Regions from separate parts of the Streptomyces sp. NPDC059853 genome, predicted to be linked through region 2. Evidence: predicted binding sites of a transcription regulator. Region 2 holds the regulator's gene; the other holds the start of a gene.
The links. Region 2 encodes HspR, which represses chaperone genes until heat shock. Its sites were predicted from a motif close to TTGAGNNNNNNNNNCTCAA; they were not measured.
Positions count from the first base shown of each region.

Region 1 (6,159 bases), on a different contig from region 2:
GGCGCTCGACGTCACCGTCCAGGCGCAGATCCTGGAGAAGCTGCTGGAGGTCAAGGACGAGGTCAACGCGGCGATCCTGATGATCACCCACGACCTCGGGGTGATCGCCGGGATGGCGCACCGCACCCTGGTGATGTACGCGGGCAAGCCGGTCGAGATCGGCGGCACCGACCAGGTGTTCTACGAGCCGCGGATGCCGTACACCGCCGGTCTGCTGGGGTCGATCCCGTCCCTCGACGGCGACCGCGAGGACCGGCTGCGGCCGATCACCGGCACGCCCCCGTCCCTGATCCATCTGCCGGCCGGCTGCCCCTTCGCGCCGCGCTGCCCGCTGGCGACGGCGGAGTGCACGGAGAGCGAACCCGAGCTGACGGAGGCCGGCGAGGGCCACCGGGCGGCCTGCCACCACAGCGACCGGCTGGCCGAGGCGGACGACCCGACCGCGTTCTTCCGCGACGACAGCTCCCCCATCACGGAAAGCGAGGAGGGGTGATGACGGCGACCACGGACCTGTCCAAGGCCCCCGAGAACACCACATCAGGCGAGGAACTGCTCACCGTCACCGACCTGGTGGTCAACTTCCCGGTGCGCGGCGGCGGGCTCTTCCGCCGGGTCGTGGGCCAGGTGCAGGCCGTCAGCGGGGTGTCGTTCGGCGTCCGCGCCGGCGAGACCCTGGGCGTGGTCGGCGAGTCGGGCTGCGGCAAGTCCACCACCGGGCGGGCCGTGCTCCAGCTGATCAAGCCGACCTCCGGGTCGGTGACGTTCGACGGCAAGGAGATCACCGGCCTCAAGCCGGCCCAGCTGCGGCCGGTGCAGCGCGAGACGGGCATGGTCTTCCAGGACCCGTACGCCTCGCTCAACCCGAAGCTGCCGGTGAACGACATCATCGCCGAGCCGCTGAAGGTGCAGGGGCAGTGGCGCGACGGCGGCAAGGACCGGGTCGCGGAGCTGCTGCGGCTGGTGGGGCTGAGCCCCGAGCACGGCAACCGCTACCCGCACGAGTTCTCCGGCGGCCAGCGGCAGCGCATCGGCATCGCGCGGGCGCTGGCGCTGTCCCCGAAGCTGCTGGTGCTGGACGAGCCGGTGTCGGCGCTGGACGTGTCGGTGCAGGCCGGGGTCGTGAACCTGCTGGAGGACATCCAGGACCGGCTGGGCGTGGCGTACGTCTTCATCGCGCACGACCTGTCGGTGGTGCGGCACATCTCCGACCGGGTGGCGGTGATGTACCTGGGCAAGGTGGTGGAGACCGGCACCCGCTCCGAGGTGTACGAGCGCCCCTCGCACCCGTACACGCAGGCGCTGCTGTCGGCGGCGCCGCTCGCGGACCCGAAGAAGGAGCGGCGGCGGCGCCGTACCGTCCTCACCGGTGATGTGCCCAGCCCGCTGGACCCGCCGAGCGGCTGCCGGTTCCGCACCCGCTGCTGGAAGGCGCAGGACATCTGCGCCACCGAGGAGCCGCAGCTGAAGGACCGGGGCACCGGGCACCCGGTGGCCTGCCACTTCGCCGAGGAGGACACGGCGGTGGTGTGAGGCCGTACGGCACGCGGACGGGCCCCGGGGGTTCCCTCCCCCGGGGCCCGTCTTCTCGGTGGGTGCCGGCCGTGCCGGTCAGCTCTCGCCGAGGAGGCGTTCGACGGTGGCGACCTTGGTGGTCAGCCCGTCGGTGACGCCCTCGCGCAGGTCGGCCTTGAGGACGAGGGAGACGCGGGCGGCGTGCGCCTGGACGGCCTCGGTGGCGCGCTTGACGACGTCCATCACCTCGTCCCACTCGCCCTCGATGCTGGTGAACATGGCGTCGGTGCGGTTCGGCAGACCGCTGTCGCGGACGACGCGGACGGCGGCGGCGACCGCCTCGCCGACATCCTCACCGGCGCCGATGGGGGTGACGGAGAAGGCGACGATCACGAGGCGGCCCCGCCGCCCGTGCCGCCCTCGTTCCCGTTCCCGTCGGTGCCGTTGTTCTCGCCGTTGCCGCCGTTGCCGCCCTCGTCGTCGCCCGACTCGGCGTCCTTCTCCAGACCGAGGGTCTCCACCAGCCACTTGTCGAACTCGATGGCCGCCCGGATCCAGCTGACGGCGGTGTTCACGAAGTGGTCCGGGGCCACGCCGAGGCCGATGAGCATCTGCGCCTCACCGATGAGACGGACCGTGCCGTCGTCATTGGTGTGGGTGTAGACCTTCGGCCACAGCGTGCGGCGGTTCCACTCGTCGATGGTCTCCAGCAGCCGGCCCTTTTCCTCGATGGTGTGCGGCCGGTCGTAAAAGGTCCGGACGGACAGGATCCGCTGCTGCTTCTCACCACGGAACATGAAATACGTGCGGAACTTCTCCCAGGGGGCGACCAGGTCGCCCTCCTTGTCCGTCACGTACTTCAGCTTCATGCGCTCCAGCAGCTGCTTGATCAGGTCCTGGTTGGGCATGATCGGCCCGGCCGGCTTCCTCGCTCCGCCCTGACCAGGGGTCTTGTTATCCGGCTTCTCCGGTTGGCCGCCGAAGTTCGGAATTGCGGAGGGATCGACAGACACGGGATGGGTCCCTTTCCTCGGTTAAGGAGACACTGCCATCCTCGCTCATCCCCGCCCCGTTCTGGCAAGCAGTACGGGGCGGGAAAGATCACCTCACCCGGCCGCCGCCGGCGTCACCCGCAGGGCGCCGCCGTCCGGGTCCGGCTCGACCCGCACGGTGTCCCCGTCCCGGACCTCGCCGGCCAGGATGCGCCGCGCCAGCTGGTCGCCGATCGCGGTCTGCACCAGCCGGCGCAGCGGCCTGGCACCGTAGGCCGGGTCCAGGCCCTGCTCGGCCAGCCAGGTCAGCGCGGGGTCGGTGATCTCCAGGGTGAGCCGGCGGTCGGCGAGCCGGCGCTGGAGCGAGTCGATCTGGAGCCGGGCGATCCGGCTCAGCTCGGCGGTGCCCAGCGCGCTGAAGATCACCAGATCGTCCAGCCGGTTCAGGAACTCGGGACGGAACGCGGCCCGCACCGCCGCCAGCACCTGCTCGCGCTGCTCGTGCGGCTTGGCGAGCGGATCCATGAGGTGCTGGCTGCCGAGGTTGGAGGTGAGGATGAGGATCGTGTTGCGGAAGTCGACGGTACGGCCCTGGCCGTCCGTCAGCCGGCCGTCGTCCAGCACCTGGAGCAGGATGTCGAACACCTCGTGGTGCGCCTTCTCCACCTCGTCCAGCAGCACGACCGTGTACGGGCGGCGGCGGACCGCCTCGGTGAGCTGACCGCCCTCCTCGTACCCCACGTAGCCGGGGGGCGCGCCGACCAGCCGGGCCACCGAGTGCTTCTCGCTGTACTCGCTCATGTCGATGCGGACCATGGCGCGTTCGTCGTCGAAGAGGAAGTCGGCCAGGGCCTTGGCCAGCTCCGTCTTGCCGACGCCGGTCGGGCCGAGGAAGAGGAACGAGCCGGTGGGCCGGTCGGGGTCGGCGACCCCGGCCCGGGAGCGACGCACGGCGTCGGAGACGGCCCGTACGGCGTCGGTCTGGCCGATGAGCCGGCGGCCCAGCTCCTCCTCCATCCGCAGCAGCTTCTCGCTCTCCCCCTCCAGCAGCCGGCCGGCCGGGATGCCGGTCCAGGAGGAGACCACATCGGCGATGTCGTCGGGGCCGACCTCCTCCTTGACCATGGTCGCGCGGGCGGCGGTCTCCTGTTCGGCCTCGGCGGCGTCCGCCAGCTCCCGTTCCAGAGCCGGGATCTCGGCGTACAGCAGCTTGGAGGCGGTCTCGAAGTCGCCGTCGCGCTGGGCGCGCTCGGCCTGGCCGCGCATGTCGTCCAGCCGCTCCTTCAGCTCGCCGACGCGGTTGAGGCCCTGCTTCTCCTTCTCCCAGCGGGCGGTGAGGCCGCGCAGTTCCTCCTCGCGGTCGGCGAGTTCGCGGCGCAGCCGGGCCAGCCGCTCCCGGGAGGTGGCGTCGGACTCGTTGACCAGGGCCAGCTCCTCCATGCGGAGCCGGTCGACCGAGCGCTGGAGTTCGTCGATCTCCACCGGGGAGGAGTCGATCTCCATCCGGAGCCGGGAGGCGGCCTCGTCCACCAGGTCGATGGCCTTGTCGGGGAGGAAGCGGGAGGTGATGTAGCGGTCGGAGAGGGTGGCGGCGGCCACCAGCGCGGCGTCGGCGATCTGGACCTTGTGGTGCGCCTCGTAGCGCCCCTTGAGGCCGCGGAGGATCGCGATGGAGTCCTCGACCCCGGGCTCGGCCACCAGGACCTGCTGGAAGCGGCGTTCGAGGGCCGGGTCCTTCTCGATGCGCTCGCGGTACTCGTCCAGGGTGGTCGCGCCGACCATGCGCAGCTCGCCGCGGGCCAGCATGGGCTTGAGCATGTTGCCCGCGTCCATGGCGGAGTCGCCGCCCGCGCCCGCCCCGACGACGGTGTGGAGCTCGTCGATGAAGGTGACGATCTGGCCGTCGGACGCCTTGATCTCGGCGAGGACGGCCTTCAGCCGTTCCTCGAACTCGCCCCGGTACTTGGCCCCGGCCACCATGGCGCCGAGGTCGAGGGAGACCAGGCGCTTGTTCTTCAGGGACTCGGGGACGTCGCCCTTGACGATGCGCTGGGCCAGTCCTTCGACGACGGCGGTCTTGCCGACGCCGGGCTCGCCGATGAGGACCGGGTTGTTCTTGGTGCGGCGGGAGAGCACCTGCACGACGCGGCGGATCTCGTGGTCGCGGCCGATGACGGGGTCGAGCTTGCCCTCGCGGGCGGCGGCGGTGAAGTCGGTGCCGTACTTCTCCAGCGCCTTGTAGGTGTTCTCGGGGTCGGCGGTGGTGATGCGCCGGGAACCCCGGGCGTTCTGGAACGCGTCGGTGAGGGCCTGGGGGTCCAGCGGCTCGCCGGCCTTGCCGCCCTTGGCGGCGATCGCGATGAGGAGGTGTTCGGTGGAGACAAAGGAGTCCCCGAGGTCGCCGGCCCGGCGCCCCGCGTCGGCGAGGACGGCCATCAGCTCGCGGTTGGGCTGCGGGCGGCTGACGGTGCTGCCCTGCACGGTGGGCAGCGCCCCGAGCAGCCGCTCGGCACCGGACCGCAGCGCCGCAGCGTCGGCACCGGCGGAGGCGAGCAGATCGCGGATGTTCTCGTTGTCCTGCCCTTCGAGCAGGGCGAGCAGCAGATGCGCCGGGGTGATGTCACTGTGCCCATCGGTGAGCGCCCGGTCATTGGCGCCACTGATCGCTTCCCGGCTCCGGTTGGTCAGCTCGGCAGTCACGTCGCGTTACTCCTCGGCTTGCCTCATGGGACGTGCGATAAGTTGAGTCTACTCCACTCAAGGGCGATCCACACCCGCCACCACCGACGAATACACCGGGCAACCCCCAGGCCATCGCCGCACACGGTCCGTCAACCATTTCTCCGGTTGTCCTCTTTTGCGTGAAGAAGATCGTTTGCCCTGGCGCGTGCGGTCGGCCAGGGACGAGGATGGCCGGCGAACGCGAGGAGGTGACGAGGACGGTCATGCCGCACGGGCCCATGCCCGCCGAGGCGGAGGTCCTCCTGGAGACTTTTCTGGACCTGGATCCGGTCCTTCCGGACGGGATCAGGGCGGAACTGATCGAGGGAGAGATCGTCGTGTCGCCGGTCCCGGACGGTCATCACGAGGACCACATCAGCACGCTCGTCCGGCAGATCCTGACCCACTCGACGGTGGAGCTGGATGTCTCGGGTCACAAGGGACTCACGGTCCCCCGGCTGGGCCCGCTGCCCACCGACCACGTGATCCCGGACCTCACCGTCGCACCGCTGGCGGATGATCTGTTCCGGGACGCGCCCTCCTGGATGCCCTGCGACGGGGTGGCGATGACCGTCGAGGTGACCAGCAGCCGGGCCGAACGGGACCGGACCCTCAAGCGGCGCTGCTACGCGCGGGCGGGCATCCCGCTCTATCTGCTGTGCGACCGTGAACTGGAGACCGTCACCCTGCACAGCGAGCCGGGCACCAACGACTACCGGACGGTCCTCTCGGTGACCTACGGCAAGTCCCTGCTGCTGCCGGAGCCGTTCGGATTCGAGCTGGAGACCGCCGACCTGATCTGACGTGGCCGCCCCCGGGAAATCCGCTGGCCGGACCGGCGGCGCGGCGGCACAGTGACGGTGTGGAGGCAAACGACCGGGGGCTGCGACCGGACGGGACCATCGCGCGGGAGGGGTCGCTCGCCCGCGTGGGC
Region 1 is NZ_JBHWJL010000279.1:116-6,274, forward strand. It holds partial or broken gene ACFV5N_RS22605 (oligopeptide/dipeptide ABC transporter ATP-binding protein) at 1-493, shown strand, start outside; gene ACFV5N_RS22610 (ABC transporter ATP-binding protein) at 493-1,530, shown strand; gene ACFV5N_RS22615 (MTH1187 family thiamine-binding protein) at 1,609-1,905, opposite strand; gene ACFV5N_RS22620 (YbjN domain-containing protein) at 1,902-2,525, opposite strand; gene clpB (ATP-dependent chaperone ClpB) at 2,619-5,204, opposite strand; gene ACFV5N_RS22630 (Uma2 family endonuclease) at 5,414-6,028, shown strand; partial or broken gene ACFV5N_RS22635 (nucleotidyltransferase) at 6,088-6,159, shown strand, end outside.
Region 1: a site for HspR is predicted at 5,247-5,265, ahead of clpB (ATP-dependent chaperone ClpB). Genes of this name have one in related genera too.

Region 2 (8,548 bases):
CGCTGGATGTCGGGCCGCTGCGCCGGGCCCGCGAGCTGGAGGGGTTCCAGTTCCTGCTCATGACGGTCCAGGACCGGCTCGGTTTCGACTGGGCCGGCGCGCTCAAGATCATTTCCTAGGGGTGGCGTGAGGGAGACGAGCGACATCACCGCCGCCGGGCCGACCCGGCGCCGCTTCGCGCTGGCCGCCGCCGTCCTGCCGCTGGCGCTGCTGGTGACCTGGGACGGGGTGCACGGCGCCGGGCAGCACGAGGCGGGCGGCGACCGGGCGCGGGACGCCGAGTCCGTGACCCAGGCGGCCATCGCCCGCCCGCCCGGGATCGTCACCCGGGCGGAGTGGGGCGCGGACGAGACGCTGCGGTCGGGGCCGACCACCTACACCGGCGCCGTCAAGGCCGTCTTCGTGCACCACACCGCGCACCCGGACACCTACGACTGCGCCGAGGCGCCCGAGCTGCTGCGCGAGATGTACGCGTACCACGTGGGGCTGCGCGGCTGGGACGACCTCGGCTACAACTTCCTGGTCGACAAGTGCGGCACGATCTACGAGGGCCGCTCCGGCGGCCTGGAGCGCAACGCGTACGGGGCGCACACCGAGGGCTTCAACAGCGACACGGTGGGGATCGCGGTGCTCGGCACCTACGACCAGCTGGAGCCGCCCCGCGAGGTGCTGGACGCGATCGCCCGCATCGCCGCCTGGAAGCTGCGCTCCGGGGCGGATCCGCGGGCGCGCACCCAGCTGGTGTCCACGAACGGCGACAGCCGGTTCGAGGAGGGCGCGGCGGTGGAGGTGGAGGTGATCTCCGGGCACCGCGACACCTCGTACACGCACTGTCCCGGCGAGGCGCTATACGCGGCGCTGCCGGCGATCCGTACCGAGGCCGCCCGGCTGCGGTCGGAGGCGGCGCGGGCCGCGACCGGTGGGGCGGGGGCTCCGCAGGCCCCGGCGGAGCCGGAGGAGGAGGCGGTGCGGGAGCCGCGGATGCCGGTCGGTCCCCCTTGAGCGTAAGAATGGGATAAGAGTTGAGCCGGGTTCGCTCAGGTCATTTGACGTCGGTCACCGCCTGCGGCACTCTTGAGTCAGATTCACTCAACAGTGCTGGAGGAAACCGAAATGGCACGAGCGGTCGGCATCGACCTGGGCACGACGAACTCCGTCGTCAGTGTTCTCGAAGGCGGTGAGCCCACCGTCATCACCAACGCCGAGGGCGCCAGGACCACGCCGTCCGTCGTCGCCTTCGCCAAGAACGGTGAGGTGCTCGTCGGCGAGGTCGCCAAGCGGCAGGCCGTCACCAACGTGGACCGGACCATCCGCTCGGTCAAGCGTCACATGGGCACCGACTGGAAGGTGAACCTGGACGGCAAGGACTTCAATCCGCAGCAGATGTCCGCGTTCATCCTCCAGAAGCTGAAGCGGGACGCGGAGGCCTACCTGGGCGAGAAGGTCACCGACGCGGTGATCACCGTCCCGGCGTACTTCAACGACCACGAGCGGCAGGCCACCAAGGAGGCCGGCGAGATCGCGGGCCTGAACGTGCTGCGGATCGTCAACGAGCCGACCGCCGCCGCCCTCGCCTACGGCCTGGAGAAGGACGACCAGACCATCCTGGTCTTCGACCTCGGTGGCGGTACGTTCGACGTCTCGCTGCTGGAGATCGGCGACGGCGTGGTGGAGGTCAAGGCCACCAACGGTGACAACCACCTCGGTGGTGACGACTGGGACCAGCGGGTCGTGGATCACCTGGTGCGCCAGTTCGCCAACGCGCACGGCGTGGACCTCAGCAAGGACAAGATGGCACTCCAGCGGCTGCGCGAGTCCGCCGAGAAGGCCAAGATCGAGCTGTCCTCGTCCACCGAGACGACGATCAACCTGCCCTACATCACGGCGTCCGCCGAGGGCCCGCTGCACATGGACGAGAAGCTCACCCGGGCGCAGTTCCAGCAGCTGACCGCCGACCTGCTGGAGCGCTGCAAGACCCCGTTCCACAACGTCATCAAGGACGCCGGTATCCAGCTGTCCGAGATCGACCACGTGGTGCTCGTCGGTGGCTCCACCCGGATGCCCGCCGTCGCCGAGCTGGTGCGCGAGCTGACCGGTGGCAAGGACGCCAACAAGGGCGTCAACCCGGACGAGGTCGTCGCCATCGGCGCCAGCCTCCAGGCCGGTGTGCTCAAGGGTGAGGTCAAGGACGTCCTGCTGCTGGACGTCACCCCGCTGTCCCTCGGTATCGAGACCAAGGGCGGCATCATGACCAAGCTGATCGAGCGCAACACCACGATCCCGACCAAGCGCTCGGAGATCTTCACCACGGCCGAGGACAACCAGCCGTCCGTGCAGATCCAGGTCTACCAGGGCGAGCGCGAGATCGCGGCGTACAACAAGAAGCTCGGGATGTTCGAGCTGACCGGTCTGCCCCCGGCGCCGCGCGGCGTCCCGCAGATTGAGGTCACCTTCGACATCGACGCCAACGGCATCATGCACGTCTCCGCCAAGGACCTCGGTACCGGCAAGGAGCAGCGGATGACCGTCACCGGTGGCTCCGCGCTGCCGAAGGACGACATCGAGCGCATGATGCGCGACGCCGAGCAGTACGCCGACGAGGACCACCGCCGCCGCGAGGCCGCGGAGACCCGCAACCAGGCCGAGCAACTCGTCTACACCACGGAGAACTTCCTCAAGGAGAACGCCGAGAAGGTTCCCGACGAGGTGAAGACCGAGGTGGAGACCGCGGTCGCCGACCTCAAGGAGAAGCTGAAGGGCGAGGACACCGCGGCCATCCGCGAGGCGTCCGAGAAGGTCGCCGCCACCAGCCAGAAGCTGGGTCAGGCGATGTACGCCGACGCGCAGGGCGCCCAGGCGGCCGGTGCGGGTGCCGGCGCGGGCGCGGGCGCGGCGGGCGGTGCCCAGGGTGGTGCGGCCGGCGGCGACGACGATGTCGTCGACGCCGAGATCGTGGACGACGACAAGCCGAAGGGTGGTGCGGCGTGACCCAGGACCCGCAGGGCTTCGACAAGGAGCCCGAGGTCCCCGACACCGAGGCCGCGCATCCGAACCCGGACGCCGCCCCCGCCGAGCCGGAGCAGCCGGACGGCGGGGCGGCGCAGGGCCCGGGTGAGGGTGCCGGTGCGGGCGCGGGCGGTGACGCCGGGCAGCCCTCGGTCGAGGTGGCGCTGACCGCGCAGCTCGACCAGACCCGCTCGGCGCTGAACGAACGCACCCAGGACCTCCAGCGGCTCCAGGCGGAGTTCCAGAACTACCGCCGCCGGGTGGAGCGTGACCGGGTCGCCGTCAAGGAGATCGCGGTCGCGAACCTGCTCACCGAGTTGCTGCCGGTGCTGGACGACATCGGCCGCGCCCGGGACCACGGCGAACTGGTGGGTGGCTTCAAGCAGGTGGCCGAGTCGCTGGAGACGGTGGCGGCCAAGATGGGCCTGATGCAGTTCGGCAAGGAGGGCGAGCCCTTCGACCCGACGATCCACGAGGCCCTGATGCACAGCTACTCGCCGGATGTCACCGAGACGACGTGCGTGCAGATCCTCCAGCCCGGGTATCGGATCGGCGACCGGACGATCCGCCCCGCGCGGGTCGGCGTCGCCGAGCCGCAGCCGGGCGCCCAGCCCGCGCAGGCGGCGGGTCCGGCCGGGGACGAGGCGAAGCCCGACCAGCAGGAGGACGGCGCCGCGTCCACCGAGCCGGAGAACGGGGCCGGCGGCAGCGGTGCCGCCGGTTCGGACGAGGGCTGAGGCGGAGGGAATGCGGCTGCTGAACGGACCGATCGGGGAGGAGGGATGCCGGGGATGAGCACCAAGGACTTCATCGAGAAGGACTACTACAAGGTCCTCGGTGTCCCGCGCGACGCCACCGAGGCGGAGATCAAGAAGGCGTACCGGAAGCTCGCCCGCGAGAACCATCCGGACGCCAACAAGGGCGACGCCCGCGCCGAGGAGCGGTTCAAGGACGTCTCCGAGGCCTACGACGTGCTCGGCGACGTGAAACGCCGCAAGGAGTACGACGAGGCGCGCGCCCTGTTCGGCGGTGGCGGCTTCCGGCCCGGTCCCGGGGCGGGCGGCCAGCAGTTCAACTTCGACCTGGGTGACCTCTTCGGCGGTACCCCGGGCGGGCCCGGCGGGCCGGGTGGTCCCGGTGGCCCGGCCGGCGGCTTCGGCGGCGGGGGCATCGGCGATGTCTTCGGCGGACTGTTCAACCGGGGCGGCGCGGGGACCCGTACCACCGCGCCGCGCCGGGGGCAGGACGTGGAGTCCGAGGTGACGCTCAGCTTCACCGAGGCGGTCTCGGGCGCCACCGTGCCGCTGCGGATGTCCTCCAGCGCGGCGTGCAAGGCGTGCTCGGGCACCGGCGACAAGAACGGCACCCCCCGGGTGTGCCCGACCTGTGTCGGCACCGGCCAGGTCAGCCGCGGCGGCGGCGGCGGTTTCTCGCTCACCGATCCGTGCGTGGACTGCAAGGGCCGGGGCCTGATCGCCCAGGACCCGTGCTCCGTGTGCCGGGGCAGCGGCCGGGCGACCAGTTCGCGCACCATGCAGGTGCGCATTCCGGCGGGCGTCGGCGACGGGCAGCGCATCCGGCTGCGCGGCAAGGGCGCCCCGGGCGAACGCGGCGGTCCGGCCGGCGATCTGTATGTGGTCGTGCATGTGGACGACCACCCGGTCTTCGGCCGCCGTGGTGACAATCTGACCATTACGGTGCCGGTGAGCTTCACCGAGGCGGCCCTCGGCGGCGAGATCTCGGTGCCCACCCTCGGCGGACCGCCCGTCACGCTGAAGCTCCCGCCCGGCACCCCCGGCGGGCGCACCATGCGCGCCCGGGGCAAGGGCGCGGTGCGCAAGGACGGTTCGCTCGGTGATTTGCTGGTCACGATAGAGGTAGTGGTCCCGCGCGATCTGAGCGAGCCGGCGCGCAAGGCCCTGGAGGAGTACCGAGCGGCAGCCGGGGACGAGGATCCCCGGGCGGCGCTGTTCGAGGCCGCGAAGGGAGAGTGACGAGATGGACGGCTGGAACGCACCAGGAACCGGGTCCCGCTCACCAGGTGGAGGCCGTGGGGCGGGTCCCGGCCCGCTGACCGACGACACCCCGGTGTACGTCATCTCGGTCGCGGCTCAGCTGTCCGGTCTCCACCCGCAGACCCTGCGGCAGTACGACCGGCTCGGCCTGGTCTGCCCGGACCGCACGGCCGGGCGCGGGCGGCGGTACTCCGCGCGCGACATCCAACTGCTGCGCGAGGTGCAGCGGCTGAGCCAGGACGAGGGCATCAACCTCGCCGGGATCAAGCGGATCATCGAGTTGGAACACCAGGTGGCCGTCCTGCGCTCCCAGGTCGCCGAGATGCAGCAGGCGCTGGAGGGCGCGGCGCTGGCGATGCGGCAGCGCGAGGCCCAGGTGCACGCCTCCTACCGGCGCGACCTGGTGCCGTACCAGGACGTCACCCACCAGGGCGCCGTCGTGGTCTGGCGCCCCGAGCGGCGCGGCTGAACCGGCAGCGGTGGGGCCCGGTGCGGATACCGCACCGGGCCCCCGCGCGTGCGGGGGCCGGGGAAAACCCGGGCCGCCCGCCACGAGGGAATGAGAAGCTGCGTTCATGCGAGGGACAGGACCCGGACTCGATTCCGGTGGTGACGGCATACCCCTGCTGGCGCTGCACGGCAGCTTCGGCCGCGGCGCGGTCTTCGCACGGCTCGCCGCCGATCTCGGCCCCGCCTTCCGGGTCATCGCCCCCGACCAGCGCGGCCACGGCCACTGCCCGCCCCGCGCGGGCGGCTTCGGCATCGACCGGTTCGTGGCGGACGCCGAGCGGCTGCTGACCGAACTGGTCCCCGGGCGGCCCGTCGCGGTGCTCGGCCACTCCCTCGGCGGGATCATCGCCTACCACCTGGCCGCCCACCGCCCCGATCTGGTCTCCGCGCTGATCATCGAGGACGTCGGCCCGGTGATGCGGCGGCCGGAGATCGCCCACCCGGTGCTGGACGTACGCGGCTGGCCCGCCAGCGCCCCCACCCGCGAGGCGCTCGCGGCGGCGATCGAGGCGGCCGGCGTACCGGACGTCTCGTACTTCATGGCCAGCGCCGTCCCGGACCCCGGACACGGCGGCTGGCGGCTGCTGTTCGACTGGGACACGATGATGGAGGTGCAGTCCGGCGGCGTCGGCGACTGGTGGCCGGTCTGGCTCGGCTCCCGCTGCCCCGCGCTCGTGCTGCACGGCGAGCACAGCACCCTGCTGCCCGCGCCGCTGGCGCGCGAGATGACCGCGCGGCGCCCCGGCACCCGGCTGCTGGAGTTCCCCGGCACCGGCCACTGGATCCACGACGAGGACCCGGCGGGCACCGCGCGGGCGGTACGGGAGTTCCTGGCATGACCGGACCGGACCCCGCGCTGCTCGCGCTGCACGACGTCGGCCACGCCTACGGGGACACCCCCGTGCTGCGCTCCGTCTCGCTGCGGGTGGCACCGGGGGAGTGCGTGGTGCTGCTGGGCCCGAACGGCTGCGGCAAGTCCACCCTGCTGCGCCTGGCGACCGGGCGGCTGCGGCCGACAGCGGGCGAGGTGCTGTTCGCCGGCCGGCCGGTGGACGAGAACGACCCCGGCACCCGGGCCCGCATCGCCACCGCCCTCGACCCCGCCGCCTACTACCCGGATCTGACGGTGCGCGAGCACCTGATGCTCATCGCCCTCGCCCACGGCGCGGGCGACGCCGCCGAGCAGGCCGTCACCGGGCAACTGGCCGAACACCGGCTGACCGGGCGCGCCGACGCGCTGCCCCGCGAGCTGTCCTCCGGCCAGACCCAGGCGATGCTGCTGGCCGCCGCGCTGGTGAGGCCGCACGACCTGCTGGTCCTGGACGAGCCGGAGCAGCGGCTGGACGCCCGGGCCAGGGCGTCCCTCGGCGCCCGGCTGGCGCAGCGCAAGCGGACGTCCGGAACGGCGATCCTGCTGGCCACCCATGACGCGGCGCTCGCGGCGGAACCGGGCCTGGCGGACCGGCTGGTGGAGTTCGACGACGGCGCGGTGACGGTGCGGCCCCGTGCGGGACGGTAGGCGGGACCTGGCCGGGAGCCCGCAGGACGCGCTGCGTCATCTGTACCGGCTCACCGGCCCCCAGCGGCGGGCCAAACGGCGCGCGGACGCGCTGCTGCTGTACGGAGTCTCGCTGACCGTCGCCTTCTGGCTGGTGCCGTATCTGGTGGACGCCGGACGTACCGCCGCCGCGGGCGCGGGCGGCGGGCTGTGGGTCAACGGCCGGACGGCCGCGCTGCTGGAGGCGCTGCCGGGCGCACTGCCCGCCCTGCTGGCCCTCGCGCTGTACGGCGCGGCGCGCACCGCGGTGTGGCGCGGGCCGGTGCGGCTGCCGGGTGAGGTCGTCAGCTGGCTGCTGCCGACCCCGGTGGACCGGCGCCGGCTGCTGCTGCCGTACTGGTGGGCCGCGGTGGCCCGGGTGGGGGTGACGACGCTGCTCGCCGGTGCGGCGGCCGGGTTCCTGCTGCGGGCGATGGTGCCGGGTGGCGAGGTGGTCTGGGCCCCGGTCGTGGCGGCCGGGGCGTGGGGCGGGCTGCTCACCGGACTGCTGGCGGTGGCGACCGGCACACTCGTCGAACGGTACGAGGCCGCGGTCGCCCGGCACGGCCGGCGGCTGTTCCGCGCGGCGGCGGCCCTGGTGGCCGTGCTGGGTCTGGCGGCGGCAGCGGGGACCGGGCTGCTGTGGAGCGGGCCGTGGGGCTGGGCGGTGGCGCCGCTGGCGGCGGCGCTCGGCCTCGGCGGCGCCTCGTGGTGGCCCCTGGCGGTGCTGGCCGGCTCGGCGGGCACCGGGTGGCTGCTGCTGGTGGCCCATCGCGCGGCGGGCGCGATCCCGGCCGCGGCGCTGCGCACCCGCACGGCGGCCGGGTCGCTGCTGGCCGCCTCGGTGCTGACGGGCAATCTGCGGCAGGCCCGTGCGGTGGTGCGCGACACCGGCCGCCCGCCCGCGCGGCCGGTGCGGCTGCGGCTGCCGGTCCCCCGGCGGCGCGCCCTGCTGGTGCCGTGGCGGGACGCCACCGGACTGCTGCGCACCCCCGGACGGCTGGTGGCGGCTGCGCTGTGGGCGGGGGCCGCGGTGCTGCTGGCCCACGCCGGATGGCCGTCGGCCGCGCTGGTCGCCGCCTACCCGGCGGCCGGGGCGCTCACCGAACCCGCCCGACTGGACAGCGACGACACCCGGCGCGCCGGCCAGCTGCCGTACGCGCCCGGCACGCTGGCCCTGCGGCACGGCGCGGTGCCGGCGCTGCTGCTCGTCGCGGCGCTCGCACCCGGCGGGGTGCTGCTCGCGGCCACCGCCCCCGCACTGGTGGGGGCGGCGCTGGTCAGCTCCTACCGGGGGCAGGTCCCGCCACACGTGATGGTCGGGGTGGAGACTCCGGCCGGGAACACCGGCCCCTTCCAGACCGCGCTGTGGCACGTCCGCGGGCCCCTGGTGACACTGGCCCTGCTGGCCCCGGCGCCGGGGATGCCGCTGTGGGCGGCGCTCCCGTGGGCGCTGGCGGTGGCGGCGGGCACGGCGGGA
Region 2 is NZ_JBHWJL010000157.1:1,998-10,545, reverse strand. It holds gene ACFV5N_RS17335 (NADPH-dependent F420 reductase) at 1-119, shown strand, start outside; gene ACFV5N_RS17330 (peptidoglycan recognition protein) at 127-1,002, shown strand; gene dnaK (molecular chaperone DnaK) at 1,114-2,988, shown strand; gene grpE (nucleotide exchange factor GrpE) at 2,985-3,743, shown strand; gene dnaJ (molecular chaperone DnaJ) at 3,798-5,000, shown strand; gene ACFV5N_RS17310 (heat shock protein transcriptional repressor HspR) at 5,005-5,490, shown strand; gene ACFV5N_RS17305 (alpha/beta fold hydrolase) at 5,597-6,370, shown strand; gene ACFV5N_RS17300 (ATP-binding cassette domain-containing protein) at 6,367-7,050, shown strand; gene ACFV5N_RS17295 (hypothetical protein) at 7,037-8,548, shown strand, end outside.